3 regions of the Grylomicrobium aquisgranense genome follow, and region 3 is predicted to be linked to each of the others. Evidence: predicted binding sites of a transcription regulator. Region 3 holds the regulator's gene; each other region holds the start of a gene.
What was found. The regulator HrcA, encoded in region 3, represses chaperone genes, less so after heat shock. The targets are predictions, from matches to a motif close to TTTTAGCACTNNNNNNNNNNNAGTGCTAAAA.
Positions count from the first base shown of each region.

Region 1: a site for HrcA is predicted at 2,254-2,284, ahead of lon (endopeptidase La). Genes of this name have one in related genera too.
Region 2: a site for HrcA is predicted at 1,398-1,428, ahead of htpG (molecular chaperone HtpG). Genes of this name have one in related genera too.

Region 1 is NZ_JALBUR010000001.1:57,640-68,257, forward strand. It holds gene serC (3-phosphoserine/phosphohydroxythreonine transaminase) at 1-439, shown strand, start outside; gene MOZ60_RS00280 (phosphoglycerate dehydrogenase) at 443-1,606, shown strand; gene MOZ60_RS00285 (TetR/AcrR family transcriptional regulator) at 1,607-2,146, opposite strand; gene lon (endopeptidase La) at 2,292-4,568, shown strand; gene MOZ60_RS00295 (S-ribosylhomocysteine lyase) at 4,649-5,128, opposite strand; gene MOZ60_RS00300 (hypothetical protein) at 5,156-5,941, opposite strand; gene MOZ60_RS00305 (hypothetical protein) at 6,051-6,434, shown strand; gene MOZ60_RS00310 (MSCRAMM family protein) at 6,427-8,919, shown strand; T-box leader at 8,962-9,196, shown strand; gene hisZ (ATP phosphoribosyltransferase regulatory subunit) at 9,235-10,341, shown strand; gene hisG (ATP phosphoribosyltransferase) at 10,338-10,618, shown strand, end outside.
Region 2 is NZ_JALBUR010000001.1:101,601-112,218, reverse strand. It holds gene MOZ60_RS00560 (fumarate hydratase) at 1-725, opposite strand, end outside; gene MOZ60_RS00555 (helix-turn-helix domain-containing protein) at 776-1,282, opposite strand; gene htpG (molecular chaperone HtpG) at 1,442-3,445, shown strand; gene MOZ60_RS00545 (hypothetical protein) at 3,595-4,164, opposite strand; gene MOZ60_RS00540 (hypothetical protein) at 4,592-5,059, opposite strand; gene MOZ60_RS00535 (DMT family transporter) at 5,961-6,869, opposite strand; gene MOZ60_RS00530 (cation diffusion facilitator family transporter) at 6,866-8,050, opposite strand; gene MOZ60_RS00525 (hypothetical protein) at 8,047-8,529, opposite strand; gene MOZ60_RS00520 (helix-turn-helix transcriptional regulator) at 8,626-9,612, shown strand; gene MOZ60_RS00515 (NAD-dependent protein deacylase) at 9,609-10,340, shown strand; gene MOZ60_RS00510 (alpha-amylase) at 10,330-10,618, opposite strand, start outside.
Region 3 is NZ_JALBUR010000007.1:62,117-72,734, reverse strand. It holds gene rsmD (16S rRNA (guanine(966)-N(2))-methyltransferase RsmD) at 1-571, shown strand, start outside; gene hrcA (heat-inducible transcriptional repressor HrcA) at 714-1,760, shown strand; gene grpE (nucleotide exchange factor GrpE) at 1,757-2,359, shown strand; gene dnaK (molecular chaperone DnaK) at 2,381-4,216, shown strand; gene dnaJ (molecular chaperone DnaJ) at 4,303-5,451, shown strand; gene MOZ60_RS04375 (ATP-dependent Clp protease ATP-binding subunit) at 5,494-8,043, shown strand; gene MOZ60_RS04370 (cation diffusion facilitator family transporter) at 8,144-9,259, shown strand; gene MOZ60_RS04365 (HAD family hydrolase) at 9,263-10,084, opposite strand; gene MOZ60_RS04360 (DUF5673 domain-containing protein) at 10,163-10,618, shown strand, end outside.

The sequences.
Region 1 (10,618 bases), on a different contig from region 3:
CAGGCTTACTCCGGTCATGTATTCCTATCCGCGTGAGATTGCCCATGACAGTATGTACAACACGCCGCCATGCTGGCAGATCTATATGCTCGGTCTGGTCATGGACTGGCTCAAAGACCAGGGCGGCATGGAAGAAATCGGCAGAAGAAACCAGGAAAAGGCAAATCTTCTCTATGGCACCCTGGAGCAGTATCCGCTGTTTCATCTGTATGCTGAAAAGGAGAGCCGTTCCCGCATGAATGTGACATTCTCAACCGGTGATGCTGATCTGGATGCCCGCTTTATTCAGGGCGCAGCAGAATATGGTCTGATGAATGTGAAGGGACACCGTCTGCTTGGCGGCATGCGTGCTTCCATTTACAATGCCATGGATCTGGATGGCGTCAAAGCACTGTGCCAGTGGATTGAACAGTTTGCAAGTGAGAACAGGAAAGGATAAGACATGTACAAAGTTAAACTATTGAATAATATTTCGCCCAGCGCCAGGACCATTCTGACTGATGACCGCTATGAATTGTCTGAAACGGTGGAACATCCGGACGCATTGTTTGTGCGTGCTTCGGACCTTCACAAGTATCCGTTTGAAAAGAATCTGCTGTGCATCGGCAGGGCAGGTATTGGTGTCAATACCATTCCGCTGGATGAATGTGCTGAAAAGGGCATCGTTGTCTTCAATACACCCGGCGGCAATGCCAACGGTGTCAAGGAGCTCTTCCTGTTTGCCCTGGCTATGGCATCCCGTGAAATCCTGCCGGCTATGGAATGGGTTAAAACATACGACGGTTCTCAGGGACCGATAGAGCAGCGCATGGAAAAGGTCAAGAAACAGTATGCCGGACCGGAGTTTGCCGGCAAGACGCTTGGCGTCATCGGAGCCGGCAACGTTGGATCCAGAGTTGCCAATATTGCCCTTGCCTGCAACATGAAGGTATATGCCTATGATCCATACCTGAGTGCGGATGCCGCCTGGGCCATTTCCCGCCACGTTTTCCGCGTCTCTGATCTGCGCGATATCTTCCGCTACAGTGATTACATCACGATTCATACCCCTTTGACCGATGAAACCAGAAATATGATTGATGACAAAGCCATTGCCCTGATGAAAAATGGTGTGCGGATCATCAACTATGCCCGTGGGGAAGTCGTCAATGAAGATGCTATGATCAAAGGATTGAATGATGGCAAGGTTGCCAGATATGTGGCAGATTTTCCGACCAAACGGCTGATTGAAACAAAGAATACCGTACTGACACCGCATCTGGGCGGCACGACATTTGAATCAGAGTCCAACTGTGCCCGCATGGCAGCCAAGGAAATGGACGACTATCTGACCAATGGCAATATCCGCAATTCTGTCAATCTGCCGGATGTGCAGCTGGAACGCAGCGGTGCATCCCGCATCTGCATCATCCACCGCAACCTGCCCGGCATGCTGGCAAACATGATGCCGCTGTTTGCACGTGACGGCATCAACATTGAAAACATGACCAACAAGTCCAGAGGCAGCTATGCGTATTCCGTCTTTGATGTCAATACGGATGTCCCTGAAAAAGCCATCCAGGAACTGAATGCTCTGGATGGCGTCATCCGTGTGCGCGTACTCTGATCAGGAAGCAGAAGGAAGATAGGCACCGCTGAGCAGATCTGTAATGACAGCCGCAAGCTCTTCTTCATTCAGACTGTCCTCATTTTCCAGATAAATCCGCACAATGCCCAGCAGACCGCTGGCAATATACGATGCGGCATACTGACGGTATAAGCCATCATGATCGGGCAGAAAATCAGGACAGTCCAGGAAATGCCGCATCTGCATGTTCTGGACCAGTCCCAGCAGGCGATTCTCATACAGGATCGCAAGCATTTCCCTCTCCTGCATGATATAGCGGCTGTAATCCAGACATACATTTTTAAAGAAATGGTCCTGACAGCGGGATGGCACATACTGTTCATCTCTGCCAAGCTGATAGGCAATCACATTCTCCTTGGAGGAAAACAGGGAATAGAATGTCTGCCTGGACACATTTGCCTTCGTACAGATCTCCGTAACGGAGATCTTTTCATAACGCTCCTGTGCAAGCAGATCAAACAGAGCATCCGCAATTGCCTGCTGGGAATGACATGCTGTTTTATTGTTTCCGTTATACATACCAGAAATGTATCATAAAACTTGACAAGTGTCCAACATAGTGTCATCCTATTAGTACATTGACAGATGTCAGTGTTCGGGGATTATCCCCATTTATTTTACAAATGAGTTAGCACTCTATTGGTAAGAGTGCGAAAGGAGGCTTATGTTAATCGTTCCTGTATACAACCAGCTTGTACTGCCAGATGCCAATCTGTTCTTCCCGTCAGACAGTTTCCAGGCCGCCGCCGGCAGCCATCTGTCCGCAGGCGAAAAGATCATCTTTGTCATCGCCCGTGAAAACATTCCGCGTACCCAGTACACCGAAGACAGCTTCTACCCGATCGGTGTCACCGGCTACATTCAGGAAGAGAACATGTCCGGCTTCATCGTTGTTCATACTGACCAGCGCGTCAATATCGAAAACATTACGGTCCGGGCAGACCATACACTGATGGCCAATATCTCACGCCGTGCTGATATCGAAGACCTGGATCCTCAGGAAGAGGCAGAGCACCTGGTCAATCTGAAAAAACTTGTCAAAGACTACATGTCACACTTCCAGTGGGGCAAGTTTGTGGATGGCTTTGTGGATCAGTGGACCAATGAAGGCGAGATCATTGCGGCTCTTGGCATGTGGCTGCCGCTGAAACCGGAAGAAAAGTATGCACTGCTGGCAGAGGACAGCCGCAAAGCACGCAACCGCCGTTATGAAGAAATCCTGTACAGCTATCTGGAAGTTGCCCGCGTAAATGCGGATGCCCAGACTGCCACTGCCCAGGAATATGAGCAGGCGTATAAAGAGCAGGCGATCAAGAAACAGATGGAATATCTGCAGAATGAGCTTGATAAGATGCATCCGGAAAATGTATCTGATGCTGCCCGTTTCCAGAAGAAAATCGAAGAGTCCGGCATGAACCCGACGGCCCGTGAAGAAGCAGACAAGATGCTGAACAGACTCAAGCAGGAGGGTAAGAATTCACCAGAGTACGGCAATATCTATGAATACCTGGATTTTGTCACATCTCTGAACTGGAAGACGCCTTCTGCGAAAAAGATTTCTCTGTCAGAGGCACAGAAAGTTCTCGATGAAGATCATTTCGGCCTTGAGAAGGTGAAGAAGAGAATTATCCAGCAGATTGCTGTGATGAATCTGAAACATTCCCAGTCCGGTTCGATCCTGCTGTTTGTTGGTGCACCTGGCACCGGCAAGACATCCATTGCTGCATCGATTGCACGAGCACTGCACCGCAAATATGTACGTGTATCGCTTGGCGGTGTGCGGGATGAGGCAGATATCCGCGGTCACAGAAGAACCTACATCGGGGCAATGCCAGGCCGCATCATGGACGGGATCCAGAAGAGCGGTGCCAGCAATCCTGTGATGGTATTGGATGAAGTAGACAAACTTGGTGCTTCCTACAATGGTGATCCAGCCAGTGCACTGCTGGAAGTGCTGGATCCGGAACAGAACGCCACCTTTACAGATCACTACATGAACGTGCCATATGATCTGAGTCATGTCTTCTTCATCTGCACAGCCAACAGCATCGACAACATCCCGGAACCGCTGCTGAACCGTATGGAAGTCATCCAGTTCAATGGCTATACGGCATCCGACAAGTTCCAGATTGCCAGAAAGCATCTGCTGCCAAAGGCTATGTCTGCCATGGGCATCAAGGACAAGGATCTTGAGGTGACGGATGATGCCATCCGGACAATGATCGCTTCCTATACGATGGAAGGCGGTGTCCGCGGCCTCAAGAAAGTACTGGATACGTTATGCCGCAGCTGCGCTGTTGAAATTGCCAATGGCCGCAAAGATACGCTTGTGATCAATCAGGATAATCTCAAAGCGTATCTTGATGCCAGACCCATTCACCATGATCGTGTTCTGAAGAATGATCAGCCCGGTATTGTGACAGGGCTTGCCTGGACAGCAGCTGGCGGTGAAATCCTGTTCATTGAATCACTGATGATGAAGGGAACCGGCAAGGTGACAGTCACCGGCCAACTGGGCGATGTCATGAAAGAATCTGTTTCCATCGCCATGTCTTTGGTCAGACACAGATTCCCGGACAAAGCAGATGTGTTTGCCAATCATGACATTCATATCCATGTGCCGGAAGGTGCAGTCAAGAAAGACGGACCTTCTGCGGGTGTCACACTGACGACGGCACTGGCATCCCTTGTCACCGGCCATCCGGTAGATCCTTCCATTGGCATGACTGGTGAGGTATCGCTGCGCGGCAAAGTCATGGAAATCGGCGGTCTGCCTGAAAAACTCATGGCCGCTGCCAGAGCGGGCGTCAAGACCGTTCTGATCCCGAAGGATAACGTCGATGATCTCAAAGATGTACCACAGGAAGCCAGAGACGCATTGAAGATTGTCCCGGTTGACACCGTGGAAGATGTTCTGAAGTATACCGGCATCATTGCATAACTTACAAAACACAAAAAGACCTCCCGGACAGAGCAGAAGAATCTTCTCTGTCCACGGAGGCCTTTTTTCTGTATGCATGATTACTGTGGATATACCATATGGGCATCATCAATATTCTGCAGTGTCTTTTCCAGATACCGCTTTGCCCACCATTTTGCACTGGCAAGATTCTGATCCAGATAGTTGCCGCACTCAGCCGGCTTTGCACCAGGAATTTCACCTTCAAAGGAAACAATAAACGAAAACATGCGGGTAATGACATCCACAATATCCTTTGATTCCAGATCACCGGCAAAGATGACATAGAAACCTGTCCGGCATCCCATCGGCCCAAAGTAGACCGTCCGGTCTTTCCATCTGGCATCATTGCGCAGAAAGGTAGCACCCAGATGTTCAATCGTATGCACCTCAGCTGTATTCATGACAGGCTCTCTGTTAGGGGCAGTCAGCCGCAGATCAAACGTTGTCAGCACTTCACTGCCGACTTTATCTTTTCTGGATACATAGACTCCCGGTTCCAGCTTCAGGTGGTTGATCGTAAAACTTGCAATCTTTTCCATATTCTGTATTCTCCTTTATCTCATGATTTACATTTCTGATGACAGCAGTTTTTTCCATGCTCTGGCACACTGGCTGCGCAGCTGTTTCTTCAACTGTACATAGGCTTTGATCTCTGATGTCACTGGTTTTCTTCCTTTATTCAATGCATCATACACACGGATTGATGGTTCAATCAATTCTTCCTGCACAGATACCGCTTCATCCTGTGGCAGTGAGATCCTGGAAACTTCCATCTGATACAGACCAGAGGGCGGATTGCCATTGCGGTCGAGAATGCCTTTTTCATTTTCATCCATCTGCTTTTCAGCCATCTTGACGCCAAGCCAGGGTGCCAGCAGAATTTCTGCTTCTTCTGCTTTGGCATAATGGGGAAGAACAGCCGACAGGTCAATGGCATATGTGCCTTTTGGAAGATCTGCTTCCAGCAGCACAATGCCATCCTTGTCGCCATAGGCTTTCAGAAACTGTCTGGCCGTTGAGGTGGAAGTAAAGGCGATGGTATGACCTGCCTGAGAAATCTGCACAAAGTCATACAGACGCTCTACCCTGCGCACATGGCATGGCCGGGAAAGAGGATGGGACTGCATCAGACAGATCAGAGCAGCACATGCCCCGTCCTGTCCAAAGACTTCCTGCCATCTTGACAGCAGGGCAGGATTGAGATGCTTGTTCTCTTTTGCCTTGATCATTTCATTTTCGATCCCATCAAAGAAGATGGCATTCAATGTGACATAGGCTTTGGAATCTGCCCACAGCGGATCATTTCCTGTTACATCACCTTCATACCATTGCAATGCACGCAGCTCATCCATACCCATGCCTCCAGCTTGCATACATTTTATCCGGAAACCAATCATTTTTCAGGGAATCCGCGTTTTTTGCGGGCATAGAGAGAAGGAAGCACAGCAAGGAGGACAAAAGATGAATTCCAATCACACAACATTGACGCATTTGAAACACGAGTGCGGGCAGTACAGCAGCTATGTCGTGCAGCTGCAGATTCTGCGTGACAGAATCAGAATGGCCCGTTCCAATGGCAGTCCGTGCAGTACGGAGGTTGAAGCACTGAACAAAGTAGATGAGAAGATCGCCTCCATTGAAAACATGCTGGACAGGATTGAAAAGGAAAATGGCATTGAAAGCCGGATTCTGCTGTGGCGCACTGTCATCGGCCATGAGGATCTGCGCCATGTGGCAGTTGAAAAAGGCATGGATCCCATAGAACTGAATACCTGCATTGAAGATCTGCTGTTTCATGATCTGATCTCACAGACACACCTGTGTATGGAGACAGCTTATGCATAAGCCGCTGCTGCTCGGGGTTTTCATCGGGGCTGCCATCTGGCAGCTGGACAAACAGCCCGCACTGATTGAAACACGGCTGTTAACAGATACAAAGCCGGCTGCCAATGTCCGCCTTCTTGTCAGCCAGCAGAAAGACTTTACGGAAGAATCGGTATGCATCACAGATGACAGCGGCACGTTTCAAGTGCCGGCGGGATCTTTCATCCGTCTTGAAAAGCCGCTGACTGGCTATTATGACCTTGCAGAACCTGTGGAAATGACACAGAAGAAAGAGATCACGCTGCAGCCAATCCAAGTTTCTGTGAGTCTGGAAGATGCCACCGAGACAAATGCAGTCACAGATCCGGTTTTTATCCTGCAGGATGATGAGAAGGAAACAGAACTGCTGGTGAAAGATGGAACACTGGAGATTGGCAGCCTGATTCTTCCTGATCATTCCTATACATTGCGCCAGAAAGAGAAAATCCCGAATGTGTCTGCTTTTCCTGACACGGAAATCTATATGGATTCCCGTCATCCCGAAAAAAAGGAAATTACGCATCGGTATGAAGATACAGCAGTGATTGAGGTTCCACAGATCCCGGGGCTGTCCGTTTCCTTCTTTGCGGATGAAAAAGGAGAGCATCCCATTGATACAGACAGCGGGCTTGCCAAAGGTACATGGTATTACCGCAGATCCATAGATGATCCATCATACTATCAGGACGATACCCTGCATGCCATTACTGTTGATCCATCCCGGCACGAAACTGTCCGGCTGGAAATCCCATTGGAAAAACCGGTACTGTCCATTTCCGTTGACAGCGGACAGTACCATCTCTGGCTGGAAAATGAGCAGAAGGAAAAAGTGGCAGAGTGGGACAGTGATGAGCAGATTCATGATATCCCTGTTCGCAGGGACAGCACATATACCCTGTATTCTTCACCGCTTTCTGACTGCTATGCAATCGATCCTATAGAGGTATCTGTTCCACTGCATAAAGAAAAAGATCTGCATCTTGCCATGGCAGGAAAACCATTTTCCTTTGCTGTTTCTGTGCGCAATCAGACAACGCGCCAGCTGCTGGACAAGTGTGAAATCCGCGTGGAAAACCTCAGCCAGCACAGTGAAACCATTCTTCCGGCAACGCCGCGTGTATTTCTTAGCGGCCTGAAAGAACATGATCTTCTGCGATTGACGCCGGTCAATCTGCCTTCTGGCTATGTCTCTGCAGGCAGCACAGAAATCAAGGCAGAAAAGCTGGAAAGCTTCGATGTCATGCTGGATGTGATCCCGTATGTTCTGACCGACTTTCAGCTGCCGCAGTCGGCAGGGTATGAACTGTTTGCAGACAAAGAATGTACGCTGTCCGCCTTCGATGTGCTGCGCCATCCGCTGATGGGATGGGAAAATTTGATGCTGAAAGACGGGACATATTACCTGAAACAGACAGACTGCGGACTGGATCAGTATCCGGATCAGGAAATCCATCCAATTGTGATCGATTCCCAGAAGACAAGTGCACGCACAATTGCCATAGCCGCACAGCCAGTCATCGTCAGCCTTGCCGTCAAAGATTCTGACAGTGATGTACACGAGGCACAAGTACAGTTGCTGGATGAAAACGGCGATATCGTATTTGAAGGTGCTCCCGGACAGATACAGCTGCAGCGCGGCAGGGTGTACTCCCTGCAGTTAAAAACATTGCCGGCAGGCTATACAGGCGGCCGTGCCATCCGTTTCCGCATGCCTTTACAGAAACCGGAAACAGATATAGAGCCAGTGCTGAAACTGCAGTCTTTTGCGTCTGTTTCGCTCAAAATGGAAGCAGCGCCTGGCGGTGCTGCAGTGGCTTTGTGCACCAGAAAGAATTTATCCAGTATGGCCAAAGATATCCATGGCCAGTATGCAAGAGGGCGCACAGATGACAATGGCATGATTCACTTTGAGATGCCTCAGGGTACGTATTATGTCATGATGGAACAGCCAGGCAGATATCATTACCGTACAAAGAAAACCGTATCTGTTGAGGCACAGGCAAAACAGACTGTGCAGGTCTTTCTGCAGCTGCAGCAGGCATCCCTGCAGGTAGAACGGGTGGATGAACAGGGAAGACATGTTTCCGGCGCTGAGATGGCTTTGCTTGATCTTGCCGGTAATCAGCTTGTCAGCTGGACAAGCAGTGAGCAGGCAGATCGCATTGGCATGGGCATCGTTTCACCAGGAGAAAGCTATCAGATTGCAGAGCTTTCTGCCCCGGATGGCTATCAGCAATACACAAAGCCGGTTCTCTATACCGTTCCCATTGATGAACCAGAGCAGGAAGAAACCATTACGATCCAAACAAAGCTGCAGACAGGAAAACAGGAAAAACAGAAGCAGGCTGAACCGGTGAAAGACATGGAACAGATTGTAAAGGAACAGAAGCAGAATAAAGGAATCATGGCAGCTGCGGCACTGGCAGGCGTTACAGGTATCCTGTTTGTATGTAAAAAGTTTCATTAAAAATGCGTTGACATACATTTTCACTGAAACTACAATGAAAGCACAAAAGCAGGGAAGAGAAAAAGTAACACAGACTGAAGCTGCAAGAGAGTTTCCGCTTTGGTGAAAGGAAATACGGAGGTCTTTGTGAAAACACATCTTGGAGCTGTTCTTCTGAAAAAAGTAAGAAGGTCCGTGAGTGCACGTTACAGCACAGGAGTATGATAGTACTTCATGAGGCTGTTGATCGTGAGATGACAGTGAAATTGGGTGGAACAACGTTGCGGGCGTCCCTTGCGTGGGATGTCCTTTTTGTTTACAGGAGAGATGAGAAAGATGAAGATGATTGAAGCACCGTCCGGTCTGCGGGATCTGACATCAGCACAGGCTCAGAAACGCCAGCGGCTGCAGCAGAAAGTAGAAGCTGTGTTTGCCAATGCCGGCTATCAGCAGATTGTCACGCCGGATATTGAGTTTTATCAGACTTATGCAAGGGCATATGCCAGTCTGAAAGACACGGAAATCTATAAGTTCTTTGACCAGGACGGTCAGATCCTGACCCTGCGGACAGATATGACCGTGCCGATTGCACGTGTTGCGGCCAGCAAGTACCGTGATGAAAAACCGCCGTTTCGTTTCTTTTATGGTGAGAATGTATATAAGGTACGCCAGTCCTTTGCAGGCAAGCGCAATGAAGTGCGTGACTGCGGTGTGGAACTGATCGGAGAGGACAGCCAGAGTGATCCGGAAATTCTCAGCCTCGCCGATGAAGTGCTCAAACAGCTTGGCTTGAAAAACTATATTCTCGAAATCGGCAATTCTGATTTCTTCCGCCTTGCGGCAAGACTCTGCAGGATCTGTAAAGAAGATACTGCCGCGATGGCAGACCTGGTCGACCGCAAGGCAATGCCTGATCTGGAAACGTTTGTAAGTTCGCTGTCACTGTCAGAGCCGGAAACCTCTTTCTTCACGCAGCTGCCGCTGCTTTCCGGAACAGAAGAATGTCTGGAAAAAGCCCGGACACTTTGCTTTGACAGCCGTCTGGAAGCAGAAGTGGAGCGCATGAAGGAACTTGGCGAAATGATGAAACGTCTGGATCCGGAAAGCCATATCGCATATGACCTTGGCAAAGTCCCGCATCTTGACTATTACACCGGTATCATCTTTGAAGCCTATGCCGATGGCGCTGCCACCGCTATTCTCTCTGGCGGCCGTTATGACGACCTGCTTAAGAAGTTCGGCCGTGACCTGCCAGCATGCGGCTTTGGCATCAAACTGGACTACCTGCTGGACCTTTTCGACGATGAGAATACAGAGGTACGGCGTCTGCGCTATCCAAAAGGACAGATTGAGGCTGCTCTGCAGAAAGCAAAACAGCTGCGCAAAGACGGCCCGGTTGTTCTGGAAGCCGCGGATGTAGAAAAGATGGAGGTGGTATTGTGAGTCTTTCGATTGCACTGACCAAGGGAAGACTGGAACAGCAGACAACCGCGATGCTGGCCAAAGCCGGATATGGTGTTGAAAAACTGCAAAACAAAGGACGCGCTCTTGTCTTTCCAGATACACGCAAAGATATTCGCTATTTCCTGGTGAAAGCCAATGACTGCATCACCTATGTTGAACATGGGGTGGCAGATATTGGCATCGTAGGCAAGGATACCCTGATGGAAGGCGGCAGTGATTACTATGAAATGCTGGATCTTGGCATTGGCAGATGCCG
Region 2 (10,618 bases), on a different contig from region 3:
CCATGCAGGCCCATGGGGCCGATATTAAGTTTGTTAGCTTCACGCAGCAGCTGCTGTTCCAGATCTGCATAGTGGGGATCCGGATTGCTTTGTGACAATGGACGCAGCAGTGCTTTCTTGGCAAGATATGCACTGTAGTCAAAGGTGCCGCCGATGCCGACACCGACAACCATCGGCGGGCAGGCATTGGGACCGGCTGCCTTGATCGCATCCAGCACAAACTGCCTGACACCATCCAGTCCTTCGGCAGGTTTCAGCATCTTGAGTGCTGACATATTCTCTGAGCCAAAGCCCTTTGCCATCAGATCAATCTGGAAAGTATCTCCTTCCACAACATTGGTATAGATGATGGCAGGTGTATTGTCACCGGTATTATGGCGCGCAAACAGCGGGTCATCCACAGCAGAGGCACGCAGATGATTCTTTGTGTATCCATGTGAAACACCTTTCTGGATGTTTTCAACAAGAGAGCCGTTTATGTGGATATCCTGTCCAAGTGTGACATAGGCAGTCACAAGACCAGTATCCTGACAGATGGGCAGATGTTCTCTGACAGCCACATCCGCATTTTCCAGCAGGATATCCATGACCTGGGCTGAGATGCCGGTTTCCTGACTCCTGGCATCCTTGAGGGACTGATAGACATCCGGCTGATAATAGACGGCCATATGGCCGCATGCATCAGAAATCAATGGAACCAATTGCGCAGCTTCAATTTCTCTCATAGGACTATTTTAGTACAAACAAGCCTTGTTTTCTATCTTGAGCGGCCCATTCATCCTTTCTGACTTTCACCGGATTTCTTAACATTCTGTGCCCACTTCTCCATATTCTTCTGAATCTTCATCTGTCTTTTGCGGTTTTCCACCCATTCCATGTCCTGGCGAATATCTTCTTCTTCACTCAGAAAACGGTATCCATGCAGGCACAGTGTCTTGACGGACATCTGTACGTATTCAGGCCGGCGCCGGAATGCCATCACCATATTGATCTCATCCGGTGTCAGGAAATATCTGGCATCCTCTTCATGTGTGTGATAGCCAAGCAGTTCATCCGGTGTGATATGAAAGACATCACAGTACTTGATGATGACCGATGCACCGGGTTCATAATGCCCGTTTTCATAGGCAGAAATGCTGCGGTGGTCAAGGCCGATCTTCTCGCCAAGCTCACGCTGTGTCATTCCTGCTTTGATCCGCAGCTTTCTCATATTGAGATTCACCCTGTGCAGGCTTTCTTCCTGCTTTCTGTCATGATTCTGTCTATGATCTTTGCTAGACATTTCTACACCTCCGCAATTGATTATCAGTTCATCTACTTTGCCATTATAAATGGAACAAGCCTGTTTGCATACTGTCAGATACCGTTTGCAATCATCATATAGGAGTGCTAATATACATTAGCAGTTTAAAAGTAAGAGTGCTAAACGGAGGTGTTGGTTATGGCAAAAAGACAGTTTAAAGCAGAATCAAAGCGGCTGTTGGAATTGATGATCAATTCCATTTACACCAATAAGGAAATCTTCCTGCGTGAGTTGATTTCCAATGCCAGTGATGCGCTGGATAAGCGCCACTATTTATCATTGACGGATCATGATCATCCGGATGATGCAAAGGATCTCAAGATTACGATTGAGCGCCATCCGGATACCCGTCAGCTGGTCATTGAAGACAATGGCGTCGGTATGACGGATGAGGAACTGGAGAAGAATCTTGGCACGATTGCCAGATCCGGTTCCGCTGAGTTCCGTCAGGCAATGGAGAAAGCAGATGAGGACACCAATATCATCGGCCAGTTTGGTGTTGGTTTCTATTCTGCCTTCATGGTTGCCAAGCATGTGCTGGTAGAGACAAAGAGTGTCCACAGTGATCAGGCTTATTCCTGGAGTTCTTCCGGTGAAGACGGCTATGTGATTTCCAAGATTGAAAAGGATGGACCTGGCACCAGAATTACGCTGGATCTCAAGGATGATACAGATGATGAGAAGTATTCTGATTATCTGCAGGAGTACAAGATCCGTGATCTGGTGAAGAAGTACAGTGACTATGTCCGCTATCCGATCGAGATGGAGTGTGAAAAGAGCATTCCGGATCCAACAGATAAGGACAAGACAATCACAACCACAGAGATGCAGACACTGAACTCGATGATACCGCTGTGGAAGAAGAACAAGAATGAGATCAAGCCGGAGGAATACAACGAATTCTACAAGGCTAAGTTTGGTGACTGGGAAGATCCGCAAAAAGTCATCCACTATCATGTGGAAGGCAATGTATCTTACACCGCCCTGCTGTTCATTCCTTCCAAGACACCGTACAACTTCTATTACTCCGATTATGAACCAGGCCTGCAGCTGTATTCCAAGGGTGTGTTTATCCTGGATAAGTGCAAGGATCTGGTGCCGGAGTATTACCGGTTTGTCAGAGGTCTTGTCGACAGTGATGATCTGAATCTGAACATCTCCAGAGAGATGCTGCAGCAGGACCGTCAGGTCAAGGCCATTGCCAAGTCAATTGAAACCAAGGTTCACAATGCCCTGGAGGATATGCTCAAGAATGACCGGGCCGGTTATGAAAAGTTCTTTGACAACTTCGGCCTGAATCTGAAGTATGGTGTCTACCGTGACTATGGCGTAAATAAAGAGAAACTGCAGGATCTGATTCTGTTCAAGTCCAGCAAGGAAGACAAATATGTCACTTTGAAGGAATATACAGACAGAATGCCGAAGGAACAGAAGGCAATCTATTATGCCTGCGGCAGTTCGATTGAAGAGATCAAGCGTTCCCCGATCTTTGCCAAAGTGATTGACAAGGGTTATGAGGTTCTGTACTTCCTGGATGAGCGTGATGAGTTCTTCTCCGGTATCATGCAGTCTTATGCGGATAAGCCGTTCCAGAATATCTCCAAGGGTGATCTGGACCTGGATACAGAGGAAGAGAAGAAAGCCAAGGAGGAGACGGCTGAGAAGAACAAGGATATGCTTACAGCCATCAAGGATGATCTGGATGGCAAGGTCAAGGAAGTGCGTATTTCTTCCCGTCTGAAGGATGATCCGGTGATCATTGTTTCTGATGAAGGTGTTTCCCTGGAGATGGAGAAGTATATGTCACAGGATCCGATGAACCAGCATATCAAGGCTGAAAAGATTCTGGAGATCAATCCTGACCATCCGATCTTCAAAGTTCTGCAGGATGCCTACAAGAATGATAAGGCACAGCTGAAAGACTATGCCGGTGTGCTGTATGATCAGGCAATGTTAATCCAGGGTCTGCCGGTTGATGATCCGGTTGCTTATACCCGCAAGGTGACCGAGCTGATGCTGAAAGCTGCCGGAAGCAACGCAGGCAAAGAAGATCCTGTTGAACCTGCCAGGGCAGAAGAAAACAGCGAAACAGCAGAAACTGAAGAAAAGACAGAAAAAGAGGAAACTGCTGACAATCAGTAACACCCTTGAAAAGACGCATCATGACAATGCGTCTTTTTCATATGCAAGAAATTAGTCTATGCTAATCCTATAACCTCTTAAACTGTCAGGCTTTTGCACCCGATAAGGAGATCACTTCAAATCCCCTGCTGCCATATTGTTACAATCATCTATTTTCCCGAAACAATCACAACACCAACCGGCATCATATGCAGATCGGTACCAAGAGAAGAAAGATCCACAAATCCTGCATAGCCTAGCTTCGGCGTAAAGCCAAGCCTCTCATCCTTCACCGGCTGCGAATTCACATAGATACGGTTCCTGCTAAAATAGATGTCACTGCGTTGCTGCGAAAGAAACTGTGGATTGGCATCCTGTTCCTGCGTCACAGACGTCCCAATTCTCAGCACATTTTTTTCTCCAAGCACAACCACTTCACCTGTCTGATCATTGAACGCAATCGCACCATACTGTCCATCAAGACAATAGATCTTCTCAATCTGCCCTTCATTGTCCACCAGCAAAAGATAGCTCAATGCGTCATGGGGATACTGTGAGGTTCCCTGAGCAAGAATCACATTCTCCCCCTGCTGAAAATCCACGGGATTGATCGCATCATAGCTGATCTCAACATCTGATGTCGTTGTCCTGTTCTGATAGAGCTTTATGCCAAGAAAAACATTCAATCCCAGCGAAACAAGTACAGCGATCAGCAGAATCTTATTTGTCCTATTATTCATTTTTGCACTTATTTTATCTAATATTTCTGTATTTGCTTGTAAGTTCAAACAGTCTTATACATCGACCTTGAGAAGTTTCATTTTACTAAATCACAAATTATAGACGTTGTCACAATCAATCTATCTTTATGGTCTCATCATTTCTATAATATTTTCCTGATAGTTTCTAAATTGCAAAACGCAGTGCAACAGATCTATTGCATTGTATTGGCTTGCATTCCGATCATGTACGCAAGCAAGACAGTCATGAAAGAATCAGGAGACGCTTTTTCTTCCCTCTGCTGCCCGTCTGATCACTATTTCTGCTGCATCCGTATCAGACGAGTTCAAAGCAACAAGCACAGACGGAATGCAAGTTCACATAGCTGTCTGTTCAAAATACACCTGAATACCAGGAAAATTACTACAGGTAATTCATATCTGTCTGTTATTCCGTTTTGTCAATCAGCGGAAGTGTCATAGTATAAGAGAAACCCGGATAGCCGTCACTGCTGTCATATGCAATCTGATATTGATAGTCTTTCATGATAGCTTTGACATCATCCACTTTATCATCCGGAATCTTTACAGATATCTGTTCCTTGGCTGTGCTTGCTGTATACCCTTCAGCGGGACAAAGATCTGTATCATCTGGTGATTCGTCTGCGTTGTCAATAATGGTGACCATGTCCAGAAATTTCTGGTCTTCAATCTGCATACTTCCGGTATGCCTGTTCATTGGCTGATCCAGATGAAGTTCAGTACCGATATCATAGTGATCGCCATGCGGAATAATAAACTGACAGCCTTTTACATGCACTGCCGCATCATCTTTCTTCTGGCATCCACTGAAGATACCAGCAAAAACAAGACACATCGAAAGCAGAATATTCTGTTTTAAAAACTTCGTGACCATGATGGAGAATATGCTCCTTTCCCTCTGGTTACATCTGATTGGACATAAAAGCGCGTTGCTGTAAGATACGAAGTCGTACTGTAGGAAACAGATAGAATCCACAACAAACGACACACTCTCTGATCAGCTTTGACAGCGCTACCTGTGTATTACGCATGTCGAGCTCACCTAAAAAGAGAGTATTATTAAACATAGCTATTTCGGCTTTTTTCCTCAGGGAGTGTACAATAAGCAGAAGCAGCTCAAAACCTGATAAATCAGCAAAATTATACATTTGCATAATAAATCAGTGGTTACAGATATCACCGTTTTTGTACCTGCTGACTGACATACAGATCCCTCAATACTCTTTTCAGAAATACTCTAAATGATAAATGAACTAAATGAAAGAGTTGATGTATTAAAGTCAGCCATTTCTCAATAGTGAAAAGCAAAATGCTTCGTTCACACATGGGGATGAATGCTTTAATAGGACGCATTGATCCTGAATAAATGCTGCTCCTTTAAAGATTCCCCGGTGATATGGCAGTGAAACCACTGTGTTGTTCCTGCCATCAGTTCATTTTCATTCCCGACAATCTCTTCCAGAAGACTGAGAAACGTATGACGATTGTTGAAGGCACACGGAACAGAGACATCAGACCGTTCTGCAGTCTTCCTGATGGGAACCAGATTAAGTGTATCTATACAGATCTGTGCTTCCTGCCATGAATGTCGCGGCGATAAAAATAATGCGCTCTGCAGCGCATACAAGGTATACCTCAGGTATACATGCGTTCAGATTGTCATGAATCCAAATCATTTCCATGACTGTTTTACGGATTATCTCTTTCTGGCTGTCAGTGAATCTGGCAAATTCTTTTAGGAAGCAGACTTCACATTTTCAAACATATATCTGGGATCATGAATCATTCCGGCTGGCAGATGTTTTCGGCAGTGTTTCTTTCTTTTTATCCAATGGCAGCTGAGCAAGAATGACTGCACTGAAGGTCAGCATGCAGCCAAAGATTTCCCGGATGGTCAATACCTGGTGCAGCAGCAGAAATCCTCCTATACATGCAAAGACAGATTCCAGCGACATCAGCAGGGAAGCAATGGCTGGCTCGGTGTCTTTCTGTCCGATGATCTGCATGGTATATCCTGCTCCGCTGGACAGGATGCCGGCATACAGGATTGGCACTGCCGCATTGAGCAGATCATGAAGTGATGGCTTTTCAATGAAGAGCATTGGTCCTGCGCACAGCAGTCCTGCTGTAAAAAACTGCAGACAGCTCAGCCAGATGCCATCGGTATGGGATGTAAAGTGGTCAGCGGTAATGATATGCAGGGCAAATCCGCAGGCACATAGCAGTAATAGAATATCTCCTTTTGCCAGGCGGAAAGATCCGTTCATGCACAGGAAGTACAGGCCTCCTACGGCAAGAGCAACACTGAACCAGATGCGCTTTTGGATATGTCTGCCGCCAAAGGCAAGAAAGAGCGGTACAAATACAACATAAAGGGCTGTGAGAAAGCCAGCCTTGCCTACCGCTGTGCTCATAATACCTACCTGCTGCAGCATGGAACTGGTGCCAAGCAGCAGACCGCAGGCAATGCCCCCTTTGAGCAGCTCTTTTCCTGAAGAATGCACCGGTGGAACAAGCTTATGAAGAAACGGCATCAGTACCAGTAATGTCAGTCCACCGATGATGGAACGCACACAGTTGAAGGTCCATGGACCTACATTGTCCATAGCGGCACTCTGGGCAACAAAGGCCATACCCCAGATGAATGCTGTTAATAGCAGCAGGAAACTTCCTTTGTTTTTCATGATGGCTCTCCTTCGGTAAAGGCATGGTCAAACGTGATGCGTGTTTCCAGGCTGGCAGGATCGCATTTGAGCTCACTGTTGATTCTATTGGCAATTTCCTGCTGTGACAACGGGCATTCAAACGGAACCAGAAGATCAAAGATCAGGATAATTTTTTCTTCATCATGGTCGATGCGGAAATCATGCATGGTAATACCTGCATTCATTTCTTTGAGCAGATCGAGAATTTCCTGGCGGTAGTGCTGCCGCTGTGGATCTTCGGTATCCACCGGATCTGTATGCAGAGTCATATCCACATGGAGCTGATCACGGATTTCCTGCTCACATGCATCCGCAAGCTGGTGGGCACCGACAAAGCTCATCGTGCTTTCCAGCTCCACGTGGGCAGATCCGATCTTCTTTCCCGGACCATAGTCATGAATGATCAGATCATGGACGCCAAGTGCTTCCGGATGGGCGAGGATCATCGCTTCAATGCGGCTGGTCAGCTGGGCATCCACCGGTCTGCCAAGAATCCTGTCAACGATCTCTTTTGCCAGTGAGAAGCCGGATTTCAGGATCAGGATGGAAACAAGCGCACCCATGATGCCATCCACAGGAGCATTCTTCCATATGAGTGACAGAAGTATAGAAAGTAGTGTGACACTGGTTGTCAGTACATCGCTTCTGGAATCCTGGGAACTGGCAAGCAGGATTGTATTATCGGTTGCTTTGCCAAGGTATCTGTAGAAAGCTGCCATCCATACTTTGACTAATACCGATGCCAGCAGAATGAAAAACAGCGGAAGTGAAAATGTGATTGTCTCTGGATGAAAGACGCTGGCAATACTGCTTTTGAACAGTTCCAGGGCAACCAGACAGATCAGAATAGAGGCACCGAAGCTGATCACGTATTCCATGCGGCCATGTCCAAAAGGATGATCTTTGTCAGCAGGTCTTGCGGCCATGTGATAGCCAGCCAGTGAGACAATGCAGGTAATGCAGTCAGACAGATTGTTCAGGGCATCTGCAGTGATGGCCATGGCATGCATCATCATGCCAATGGTCAGTTTGAGAGCAAACAGGAACAGATTGCATACAATGCCTGCAACACTGCCAAGCGTGCCATAAGCAAGCCTTACACTCTCTTTCTTTGTGTCATTGGAATCTGGAATCAGTTTTTGCACCAGCCATTTTGTCATAATTGGTATTCTACACCGGTTGTCCTCCTTCTGCCATGGCTCCTTTTTGCAAAAAACAGCTGTTTTGCGGTTCCGGCAGCCACAGGTATGAAAAGCAGGTCAAGAATGGAAGTGCAGGATGGCTCCAGTACTGCCATGGCAATGATTCTCATCACAGCATAGACAGCGCAGAAAACAATCCCTGTTTTCAGGCAGCTGTCTTCATTCCAGAGATATTTCATACAAACGCGGACAGCATCAATGGTCAGCAGGATAAACACCGGTTCTGTGAAGAAGAGTCCGCACAGCAGCAGATAGCCTTCCATGATGATGATCCCCACAATAGATGGCACAATTTCTTCCTTCTTCATTCCTGTAAGAGATACGGCAAGCATAGCGGCAGAGAACAGTAATGCCGGTACGGTCTGGTACTGCGCTGCCATGCCAAAGGCAAACATCAGTCCTGTCATCATCAGCCGGTATTGGTCTTTTTTTGTCATGGTTCATCCCCTCTTTCTTTTGACAGGTATGATGATACAGAAATTTTTTTGAGTTGCTGTACGTGTTCGCGTACAATAAAGCAAACAGGAGAAATTATGCAGCAGAGAGACAGAGAGTATATTGCTTTGCTATTATTGCAGTTCTTACGTGAAGAAAGTGATGCCGGAAGTCCGATTTCCCTGGCCCAGATGCAGTCATATCTGAGTGATCATGGCATCAGTGCTGAGCGGCGGCCTGTTTACCGGACGCTGCATGCTATGGAGAAAGCAGGATATCCGCTTGTGCGCATACATAAGCATAATGCCTATACGTATTATCTGGATCATCGCTTTTCGCTGGGAGAGGCATTTGTTCTGGTAGATGCCATCAGTTCTTCTGCGTCTTTGACAAGTGAAGACAAGAGGACTTTTTATGAAAAGCTCAAGGATCTTCTGTCATTCCGGGAAAGAGGAATGCTGCCGATGGTGAATCATGTCAAAGACAGAACGGAAAACAGCCAGGTTCTGACAACAATAGGTCTGCTGATCAATGCGATTGCCTCCTGCCATCTGGTTTCGTTCCGCTATTATGATCTGACTGCGGGTAAGCATAAAAAGATGCGGCGAAATGGTGAAGCTTATACCATGATGCCGGTGTGGGTGTATGCCAATGACGGCCGCTACTATGCAGTGTTCTGGAGTGATAAATATCAGGATTTTTCTTCTTACCGCATTGATAAGATGGAGAATGCCATCATGCTGGATCAGATTCATGATCCGGTACGCTTTGATCCGCAGGAATGGATGCGCAAAACCTTCCATGCCTATACAGGTGATGCCGATACCGTGACAGCTGTCTTTGACAATAGTATGGCCCAGCAGCTGTTTGACCAGTTCGGGATGGATATCATTATCTCCCATCAGGACAAAGATCACTTTACGGCATCCATCCGGACTGCTGTCACCCCTACCCTGACGGCATGGCTGCTGCAGTTTGGTGATAAAGTACACGTCTTAAAACCGCAGTCATTGATTGATCAGATGATTGACATCGCTGATGGCATTCAGAAAACCTATAATAAAAAGCAGGAGGCAGAGAAATGAGCGATCCTGAAAAGATTGAAGCCCTGCAGAAGATCATTGATGCAGGCAAGAAGATTGTGTTTTTTACCGGAGCCGGTGTTTCAACAGACAGCGGTATTCCTGATTTCCGCTCGCAGGACGGACTGTATCAGATGAAGTATGCCTATCCGCCGGAGGAGATTGTGTCCCATACGTTCTTTTATCAGCATCCTGATGAGTTCTATCGTTTCTATCATGACAAGATGCTTCACTTGGACGCAAAGCCCAATTACACACATGAATTTATTGCAAAGCTGGAAGAAAAAGGCAAATCGCTTGGCGTCGTCACACAGAACATTGATGGCCTGCACCAGAAAGCCGGCAGTAAGCATGTCTGGGAGCTGCATGGCTCTACGCTGCGCAACTATTGCACAAAGTGCGGCAAGCGTTTCCCGGCAGAATATGTTGCCCAGAGCAAAGGGGTTCCGTATTGCGACAAGTGCGGCGGTATCATCCGGCCGGATGTTGTGCTGTACGAAGAAGGACTGGATGAAGAAGTGGTCCAGGGTGCAGTGGATGCCATTGAGCAGGCTGATGTGATGATTGTGCTTGGCACAAGTCTGGTTGTCTATCCGGCTGCAGGACTGCTGCGGTATTACCGAGGCAATCATCTTGTTCTGATCAACAAGTCTGTTACACCGTACGACCAGCAGGCAGACCTGTTGATTCAGGATACCTTTGCCGATGTACTGCCAAAGATCAAGATCTGAGACATGTCATAAAACCGCAGAAGCTGGGTGCAGCCTCTGCGGTTTTGTTATGTTCTGATTGATCTGATGCTTTCTGATTGAGCAATGGCAGTGCATCTTTTCTGATGTACACAGATACAGATCCTCCATCACAGGCAAACGTACCGGTGCCATCCTGGCTGATCTTCACTTCATCGTGCATATGTCCCAGCGCATCCACCATGGTCTGTCCTGCCAGTGCCTTTGATACATACATCTGTTTGGTTCCGCCGGCATTGTCACTCATGACAACGGCAATG
Region 3 (10,618 bases):
TGCCAGCCGCCGCCTGGAGACATTAAAAGGACAGGCGACCCGGCCAACCCTTGATAAAGTCAAGGAAGCTGTCTTTTCAGCGCTTGGCGGCATGTTTGACGGCGGCACGATGCTTGATTTATACGCAGGCAGCGGTGCCATCGGTCTGGAGGCAGTTTCCAGAGGTATGAACCAGGCAGTCCTGGTGGACCAGAGCCATGCGGCAGCAGAAATCATCAGAAAGAACATTGCCTTGCTTGGCTGTCAGAAACAGACAAGACTTCTTGCCATGAATGACCGCAAGGCACTTTCCCTGCTGGCAAAAGAGGGCATGCAGTTTGATCTTGTCTATCTGGATCCGCCCTATGAAAAACAGCACAATGAGGAAGTCATGACGTACCTTGCTGAACATGGGATGCTGAAGAATGGCGCCAGGGTGGTTATCGAGGCAAAGAAAGAAGAAAACTATACGCAGGCGTTTGGACCGCTGCAGTATCAGAAAGAAAAAGTATATGGGATCATGAAGATCACATATTACCGGTTTGAGCAGAGCCATCCAGAAGAACGCAGTGAACAGGCAGGACAGGAATGAAGGGATTCCGGTCCTGCTTTTCATATACAAGGAAGAAAAATGAAAAACTGGAAAGAATTAGCACTTTATCCTTGACAGTGCTAACAGGTGGATGTACCATACTAGCAGGCAACAGGAAAGAGTGCTAAAGGAGGGATGCAAGGTGCTGACGCCAAGAAGAATTGAAATATTCAAAGCGATTGTAGATGAATATATCAAGACAGCTGAGCCAGTTGGTTCCAAGGCGCTGCAGCAGAAGTATCATCTCTCGTATTCATCAGCGACGATTCGCAATGATATGCAGGCTCTGGAAGAGATGGGGTATCTGGAAAAGACCCATACTTCTTCCGGAAGAATCCCCAGTACGCTTGGCTACAAGTTCTACTGTGAGAATCTGCTCAACGAAGCCCAGATGGACAAGAAGATGGAAGTTGCCATCAGCAGTGCCTTCGATGTCTCCAATATGAACATCGAAGAAGCAGTACATCAGTCATGCCGGATCCTGTCCGAGATGACCAATATGACCGCCGGTGCCATTGGCCCGGATTCCTCGGAACAGCAGCTTGAACATATCAAGCTGTTCCAGGTGGATCCGCGCAACTGCGTCGGAGTATTCATTACCAACACAGGCCATACCGAGACAAAGAATTTCCACTTCGACGATGACATTCCATTCTCCGATATGGAAAGCTGCACCGACATCCTGAACAGGGAACTGCACGGGGTGCCGATCGATGAGCTTCCTGAGCGGATGAAGGAAGTCAGACCGGAGCTGAATTCCAATGTCCAGAAGCACGATATTCTGTTCGCAGCATTCGTCAAGGCATTTGTGAAGTTCGCCAGTGACAACGTCTACTTCAGCGGCAAAGACCGGATCCTGTATCAGCCGGAGTTCGAAGATATCGACAAGCTGAAGAAGCTGATGGGCCTTCTTGAGGATTCTTCCTCAGATGCCTGGCGGCAGCTTCCCCATGAGAAAAACGCCGTTGCCGTTACTACCCAGCAGGGCGCCCATCTGACATGGATCGATGATGTTGCCGTGGTTTCCAGTCCATTCAAGGTACATGACGGTGAGCATGGCAGGCTGGTGGTCGTGGGACCGAGCCGGATGAATTATGACAAGGTTGTGGCCATGATTCAGTATGCAGCCAAGCTGATAGAAAAGATGTATGACGATTCAGATGAAGGAGGCAGCAGTCATCAAAAATGAGTGAAGAAGTAAAGAACGAAAAGCATTCTTCTCAGGAAGAAGTAAAGAAGCCTGAAAAAGAGAAGAACGAGCATAAACCGGAAACCGGTAAGAAGGAAGAGAAAAAGACGGAAAGCAAATCAATCTTTGATCACAAGAACAAGGAGATTGAAGAGCTGAAGAAAAAGAATGCCGAGCTTGAGACGCAGGTTGCCCAGCTCAAGAATGCGTATGCAAAAGCATATGCAGATACGGAAAATACCCGCAAGCGGCTGAACAAGGAATTTGAACAGCTCAGCAAGTACAAGATTCAGGATTTTGCATTGCAGGTATTACCGGTGCTGGATGACTGTGAGCGTGCCCTGGCGCAGGAAACCAAAGATGAAGCATACCGCAAGGGTGTGCAGATGATCCATGACAAACTTGCCGCGGCACTTGCAGCTGAGGGAGTCAGTGAGATCGCGTGTCTGAATCAACCGTTTGATGCCAACTGGCATCAGGCGATCATGAGCGAACATGTCGATGGCGTTGAACCTGGCATGGTTGTCGAAGTGTTGCAAAAGGGATACAAACTGAAGGATCGGCTGCTGAGAGCAGCGATGGTGAAGGTCAGTGAGTAACTGATCATTAGGAGGAGAAATATGAGCAAGATCATTGGTATTGATTTGGGTACAACGAACAGCTGCGTAGCTGTCATGGAAGGCAAAGAGCCGAAAGTTATTACAAACCCGGAAGGCAATAGAACAACACCGTCCGTGGTCGCATTCAAGAATGGTGAAATCATTGTTGGTGATGCTGCCAAGAGACAGATGATCACCAACAAGAACACGGTTTACTCCATCAAGAGAAAGATGGGCACAAATGAGACCGTTGAGCTGGAAGGCAAGAAGTACACACCGCAGGAAATCTCCGCAATGATCCTGAGCTATCTGAAGGATTATGCGGAAGGTTACCTGGGTGAGAAGGTGACAGAAGCTGTCATCACCGTACCTGCATATTTCAATGATGCCCAGCGTCAGGCAACCAAGGATGCCGGCAAGATCGCTGGCCTTGATGTCAAGCGTATCATCAATGAGCCGACTGCATCTGCTCTGGCATTCGGACTAGGCAAAGATACATCCAAAGAAAAGAAAGTCCTTGTGTATGACCTTGGCGGCGGCACCTTCGATGTTTCCATCCTGGATATTGCCGATGGCACATACGAAGTACTTGCCACAGCTGGTGATACCCATCTGGGAGGCGATGACTTCGATAACAAGATCATTGACTGGCTGGCTGACAACTTCAAGAAGGAGCACAACATCGATCTCAAGGCCGACAAGATGGCTCTGCAGAGACTGAAGGAAGCTGCTGAAAAGGCTAAGAAGGATCTGTCCGGCATGGTCCAGACACAGATTTCCCTGCCGTTTATCAGTGCCGGTCCGGAAGGCCCGCTGCATCTGGAAGCGACGCTGACACGTGCACAGTTTGATGATATGACCAGAGACCTGGTTGAAAGAACCATGGGACCGGTTCGTCAGGCACTGTCTGATGCAAAGCTGTCCGCAGGCGACCTCGATGAGGTTCTGCTGGTTGGTGGCTCCACAAGAATCCCGGCTGTCCAGGCTGCTGTCAAGAGAGAGCTTGGCAAAGAGCCTAACAAGTCCGTTAACCCGGATGAGTGCGTCGCCATTGGTGCTGCCATTCAGGGTTCTGTCATTTCCGGTGATACAAAGGATGTATTGCTGCTGGATGTCACACCGCTGTCACTTGGTATTGAAACACTCGGCGGCGTGATGACCGTACTGATTCCGCGCAACACAACCATCCCGACATCCAAGAGCCAGATCTTCTCTACCGCTGCTGATAACCAGCCTGCTGTAGATATCCACGTGCTGCAGGGTGAGCGTCCGATGGCAGCTGATAACAAGACACTGGGCAACTTCCAGCTGTCCGGTATCGCACCGGCAAGAAGAGGCGTTCCGCAGATTGAAGTTACCTTCGATATCGATGTCAACGGTATCGTCAATGTCTCTGCTGTAGATAAGGCTACTGGCAAGAAGCAGTCCATCACCATCCAGAACTCTTCCGGTCTGTCTGATGAAGAGATCGACAGAATGGTCAAGGATGCTGAGGCTCATAAGGCTGAAGATGACAAGCGTAAGGCTGACATCGAAACCAAGAACAAGGCTGAAGCTTACATCAGCCAGATTGATGAGACCCTCAAGGCTAACAATCCGAATGTGACGGAAGCACAGAAGGCTGAAGTCAAGAAGCTGAGAGATGAACTGCAGGCAGCCATCGATAAGAACGATATGGATACCCTGAAGACGAAGCTGGATGCTCTGGAAAAGGCAGCCAACGACATGGCCCAGGCTATGTATCAGCAGCAGGGTAATGCACAGGCTGGCCAGCAGACCAGCGGCAATGCCGGCAGCAACAATGACAATCACAACAATGATGATGTTGTGGATGCCGATTTCAAGGAAAAGAAGTAAGCTAAAAGATAAACACGCAAACAGGATGCGGGGCAGCATACGCTCCGCATCCTGTTGCATGAAAGGAATATAAGGAGGCTGGTTTAATGGCTGAGAAGAGAGATTATTACGATGTACTTGGCGTCTCCAGGAATGCAAGTGCAGACGAGATCAAGAGCGCTTATCGTAAGCTCGCCAAGAAATATCATCCGGATCTGAACAAGGCACCGGATGCCGCAGAGAAGTTCAAGGAAGTCAATGAAGCATATGAGGTGCTCGGCGATGCCGACAAGCGTGCCAAGTATGACCAGTTCGGCTTTGCAGGTGTAGACCCGCAGGCCGCAGCAGGCGGTGGTTTTGGCAACATGGGCGGTTTCAGCAGCGGCTCCTTTGATGACCTCAACGATATCTTCTCCAGCTTCTTTGGCGGCGGCATGGGCTCCGGCTTCTCATCCTCAAGACGTGCCTCCCAGGGACCGCGCAAGGGTGAAGACAAGTTCATGCGCATGAACATTTCGTTCATGGACGCATGCTTTGGCAAGACCGAGACGATCAATATATCCGTGGATGAAAAGTGTGATGCCTGCGGCGGCACTGGCGCTGCCAGTCCCAGCGACATCGATACCTGTCCCCGCTGCCATGGCTTGGGCCGTGTGGTTACCCAGCAGAGAACGATGCTGGGCATCATGCAGACAGAATCCGAATGCCCGGAATGCCATGGCACCGGCAAGAAGATCCGCCGCTACTGCCCGAAGTGCAATGGCGCCGGCTATCTTCACAAGCGTGTATCTGTTGATGTCAAGATTCCTGCAGGCATCAACAGCGGCCAGCAGCTGCGCATTGCCGGCAAGGGCGAGCGCGGTACCAACGGCGGCCCGAATGGCGACCTGTACATTGAGATCAATGTACTGCCGCATGACAAGTTTGTCCGTGATGGCAAGACCATCTATCTGGACATTCCGGTCAGTGCCGTTGATGCCACACTGGGCTGCACACTGGATGTACCGACCATCCGTGGTGAAGTGACCATGAAGATTCCGGCCGGCACGCAGAATGGCGCCCAGCTGAGACTGCGTGGGGAAGGCGTGCCGGATCTGCGCACCGGACGCAATGGCGATCAGATCTGCACTGTCAAAGTACAGATTGACCGCACGCTGACAAAGCGCGAAAAAGAACTCTATCAGGAACTGAAAGACATTCAGGACAGCGGCCAGGGTGAAACCATGTGGCAGCGGTTCAAGAAGAACTTCTCCTGATCTATAACATCTCTTCAATATTTAGCAGGGAGGTGAGTGCATATGAATATCGATCAGATGACAGAACAGCTGCAGACTATTATTTCCAATGCGGTTACACTGGCTCAGCAGAAGAATAACAGTGAACTGTGCTGTGAGCATGTCCTGGCAGCGATGCTGTCAGACAATGGTCTGGATGGCATCTTTGAGCGTCTTGGCGTTGACAAGACTAAGATGCTGGAAAGAGTCAATGATGAAATCTCACACCTTCCAAGTGCGGAAGGAACGCAGCCCTCTTTGAGCAGGTATCTGGCAGAAGCGGATGCCAAAGCCAATGCCTGGATGAAGCAGGAGGGCGATACTTACATGAGCGAGACAGCACTGCTGATTGGTATCTTCCAGTCCAGTGCCCCGATTGCCAAACAGCTGATGCGGCAGTTCGGCTTCACGGTCTCACAGATCGAGAAAGCCGAAGAGGACCGCAGAGGAGGCGTCAAGATGGATGACAAATCAAATGAAGCACAGCTGGATGCTTTGAAGAAATACGGCCATGACCTGGTCCAGGATGTCCGTGACGGCAAGATTGATCCTGTCATTGGCAGAGATGACGAAATCCGCCGGGTCATTGAAATACTTTCCCGCAAAACCAAGAACAACCCGATTCTGATCGGTGAGCCTGGTGTTGGTAAGACTGCGATTGTAGAAGGTCTTGCATGGCGGATCATGCGCGGCGATGTCCCGCTGGGATTACGCAACAAGCAGCTGATTGAACTGGACATGGGTGCCCTGATTGCCGGTGCCAAGTACAGAGGCGAATTCGAGGAGCGTCTCAAGGGCGTTCTCAAGGCTGTGCAGAAGGCTAACGGCAACATCATCCTGTTCATCGATGAGATTCATAACCTTGTTGGTGCCGGCAAGACCGAAGGCTCCATGGATGCGGCCAACCTGTTAAAGCCGATGCTGGCAAGAGGCGAGCTGAAGTGCATTGGTGCCACAACCTATGATGAGTACCGCAAGTACATCGAAAAGGATAAGGCACTGGAAAGAAGATTCCAGAAGATTCAGGTATCTGAGCCTACCGTTGAGGATACCATCGCGATTCTGCGTGGTCTGAAGGACCGCTTTGAGTCTTATCACGGCGTACAGATCAAGGATGAGGCTCTGGTTGCAGCGGCCAAGCTTTCTGACCGCTACATCACGGATCGCTTCCTGCCGGATAAGGCTATTGACCTGGTGGATGAGGCATGTGCCTGCATCCGTACGGAGATGGATTCCATGCCGGTGGAACTGGATGAGCTGCACCGCAAGATCATGACTCTGCAGATCGAACAGACTTCTTTGAAGAATGAAACCGATCCGAAGGCAAAGGAGCGTCTTGCCCAGATTGACAAGGAACTTGCCGATCTGAATGAGAAGATGGAAGCCGGCACAAGCCAGTGGAAGTCTGAGAAGAAGCAGATGGATGCCGTCAAGGATGCCAAGGAGCAGCTGGAAAGAGCAAAGCTGGATCTCGAGCAGGCACAGAACAATGCCGACTATGATACAGCTGCCAAGCTGCAGTATGGTACAATTCCTTCTCTGCAGAAGAAGATTGCGGATGCCGAGAAGAACGATGGTTCCAAGATGCTGCAGCAGGTTGTCGATCAGAATATGATTGCCAAGATCGTTTCCCGCTGGACACACATCGATGTTTCCCGGCTGCAGTCTACCGAGCGCGAGAAGATCCTGCATCTGCCGGATGCTTTGCGTAAAAGAGTCATGGGTCAGGATGAAGCTCTGACCCTTGTATCAGATGCCATCATGCGTTCCAAGGCAGGCATTCAGGATGAAAACAGACCGCTTGGTTCCTTCCTGTTCCTTGGCCCTACCGGTGTTGGTAAGACAGAGGTTGCCAAGGCACTTGCCGAGCAGCTGTTTGATGATGAAAGCAAGATTGTCCGTATCGATATGTCCGAATACATGGAGAAATTCAGTGTATCCAGATTAATCGGTGCGCCTCCGGGATATGTCGGCTATGATGAAGGCGGCCAGCTGACCGAGGCAGTGCGCCGCAATCCTTACAGCATTGTATTGCTGGATGAGATTGAAAAGGCACATCCGGATGTATTCAACATCCTGCTGCAGATTCTGGATGAAGGCAGACTGACCGATTCCAAGGGGGTGGTTGTGGACTTCAAGAACACGATCATCATCATGACTTCCAACCTTGGTGCTGAGTATGCATTTGAATCAGATCCAGAGGCACGCAAGGAACATTATCTCAATGCGGTTCACAAGTTCTTTAAGCCGGAACTGATCAACCGTATTGATGAGATCATCGTCTTCAATGCCCTCGGCAAGGACGTGCAGAAGCAGATTGCCGACAAGTTCCTTGGCATTCTCGCCACTCGTCTTGCCCAGAAGGACATTCACCTGGAAGTAACCGACAAGGCAAAGGACAGAATCGTTGCCTGTGGTGTCGATCCACAGTTTGGTGCCCGTCCGATGCGCCGTCATATCCAGCGTGAAATTGAGACGGAAGTCGCAAAGGTCGTCCTGGCCAATCCGGATATTGCCGGCAAGACCATCAAGGTCGATGCAGACGACAGCAAGTATCTGGTTTCGGTTCATTGACAAAATGAAGGGATTGCATGAATGCATGCAGTCCTTTTTGTTTGCTTGAAACCAGAAATGCGCTAGAATGGGGAGATGAAAAGGGAAAGGGGAAACGTTTATGTCAGATGAAAAAACAAGAGAAAAAGTCATCATCCATACTTCATTGACCGGCATCATTGCCAATCTGTTCCTGGTTGGCTTCAAGATGGCCGTTGGCTTTGTGTCAGGATCCATTGCTGTCATCCTGGATGCCATCAATAACCTTTCGGATGCCCTGAGTTCCATTATCACCATCATCGGCATCCGGCTGGCCGCCAAAAAACCAGATGCGAAGCATCCCATGGGATATGGACGTGTAGAATATCTTTCTGCACTCATTGTATCTGCCCTGGTACTGTATGCCGGCATTACCTCACTGATCGAATCCATCAAGAAGATCATTCATCCAGATGCCGTGGATTATTCACTTGTCTCACTGATCATCATCGGTGCCGCCGTCATTGTCAAATTCCTGCTGGGCCGCTATGTCAGCGCGCAGGGGAAAAAGGCGGACAGCGCAGCGCTTGTCGCTTCGGGATCCGATGCATCCTTTGATGCCCTTGTATCTCTGTCTGTTTTGATCAGTGCACTGCTGTATGTCACCACCCATATCGCCATTGAAGCATGGGTTGGTGCCGCCATTGCCATCTTGATCATCAAGAGCGGTCTGGAGATGCTGCAGGGAACACTGGATGACATCCTTGGCATGAGCATCGACAAGAACATGGCACATGCCATCAAGCAGTATGTCAGAACACTGGATCCGGCCATTCATGGTGCGCATGATCTGATTCTGCATAACTATGGTCCATCCCACTTTGTTGGATCCATTCACATTTCCATTCCGGATACGATGAATGCGGAACAGATTGACAGCCTGACCAGAAAGATTACCGATGCCGTGTATCAGAAATTCGGCGTATTGCTGGTAGGCGTCGGCATCTATTCATGCAATACCAAGGATGATGCGGCTGCCAAGATGAGACAGCAGGTGCAGCAGATTCTTTCTGATCATGAAGGCTTCATGCAGATGCATGGCTTCTATGTCGATGAGCAAAAGAAGTACTGCAGCTTCGATATGATTCTCAACTGGAATGTACCTGACCGACAGGCATTGTACGAACACATGAAAAAAGATGTCGAGAATGCATTTCCGGACTATACGTTCCGGATCACGCTGGATCTTGACATCTGATTCTTACAGCAGGTTTTCCTTCAGCCATACCACCGCGCCATCTTCATGGCAGCTGGGGGCAAGCTGATCCGCCTGCTGTTTTACTTTTGGCATGGCATTGCCCATAGCAACTCCAATCCCGGCCTCCTGCAGCATCCCAATATCATTTTCACCATCACCGATTGCCACAATCGCTTCTTTGGATATGTGCATGTATTTCTGCACTGCTGTAATAGCCGCTCCCTTGGAAACACCATTTGGCTGGATTTCCAGCCAGGTCGCATTGACAAAATAGATTGCATAGGTTTTGGGATCCAGATGTCTGGCAAAGGCTTTGAGAATCCATGGAAAAGACGCAAAGCAGAGCTTGTTGATATGGTCCGGGGCAATGTCTTTCAACCGCTGCAGATGATGGGGATAGTGCGGCTTGTGCGTGATCTTGTGATACAGCCAGTAAAGTCCCTGATACAGCCTGCCAAACGGCAGAAACCAGGTTGGACATGTGTGCAGGAATTCTTCGCCCTTTGAGAAAGAACATACCATCGGATAGTGCTTCATCAAGGCAAACAGATGGGATGTTTCCTGATGGTCAAGATCAGGCAGCTGCTGCAGGATGGTGCCGTCTGATGTGCAGGTGATCTGACCATTGAGACAGCCGGCATAGTCAAACGGGATGCCTTCCATGATGCGCTGTATCGAATATAATGGCCGTCCTGAGCAGATCATGATGGCAGTGCCCTGATCATGAAGTCTGCCCAGTACTTCTTTTCCTTGCTTGGATATATGACCGGATAAAGACAGCAGGGTACCGTCAAGATCCAGTGCGACAAGACGTATTTGATTCATGGATGAGATTTTAGTATGGGACAGTGCGTAAGACAAGCATGAAATGGTATAATGTTCCACGTATTAAAGGAGTCTTTTATGGGAAACGTATTAAACATTATTTTCATTGTCGGTTTCGGCGGTCTTGGCATTGCCATGCTGGTCCGCTATTCCAGGATCCGGAAACAGGTGATTGTTCAGGACAAAATGTGGAATGGCATCCGGATCGGCTTTGGTATGATCGAGATTCTCGCACTGGTATCTCTGTTTTCAACCAATAATACAATACTTGATTATCTGCGTGTCTTCGCCATGGTGCTGGCATGCTCAGGCTATATGGTTGTCCGTGATGGCATGGGCGAAAATGGCCTGGTGCACAATGGCAAGCTCATTCCATGGCAGCTGGTGCGGGCCTGGGACTATGAAGATACCAAGAAGCGCTATGAAGTCTATTATACGATCGAATCCACGAATCCAAAGAAGCCCGATAAGTACAGTACGATTGAAATTGACTATGATCCTGCTAATAAAGAGCAGGTCAAAAAGTTCCTGCAG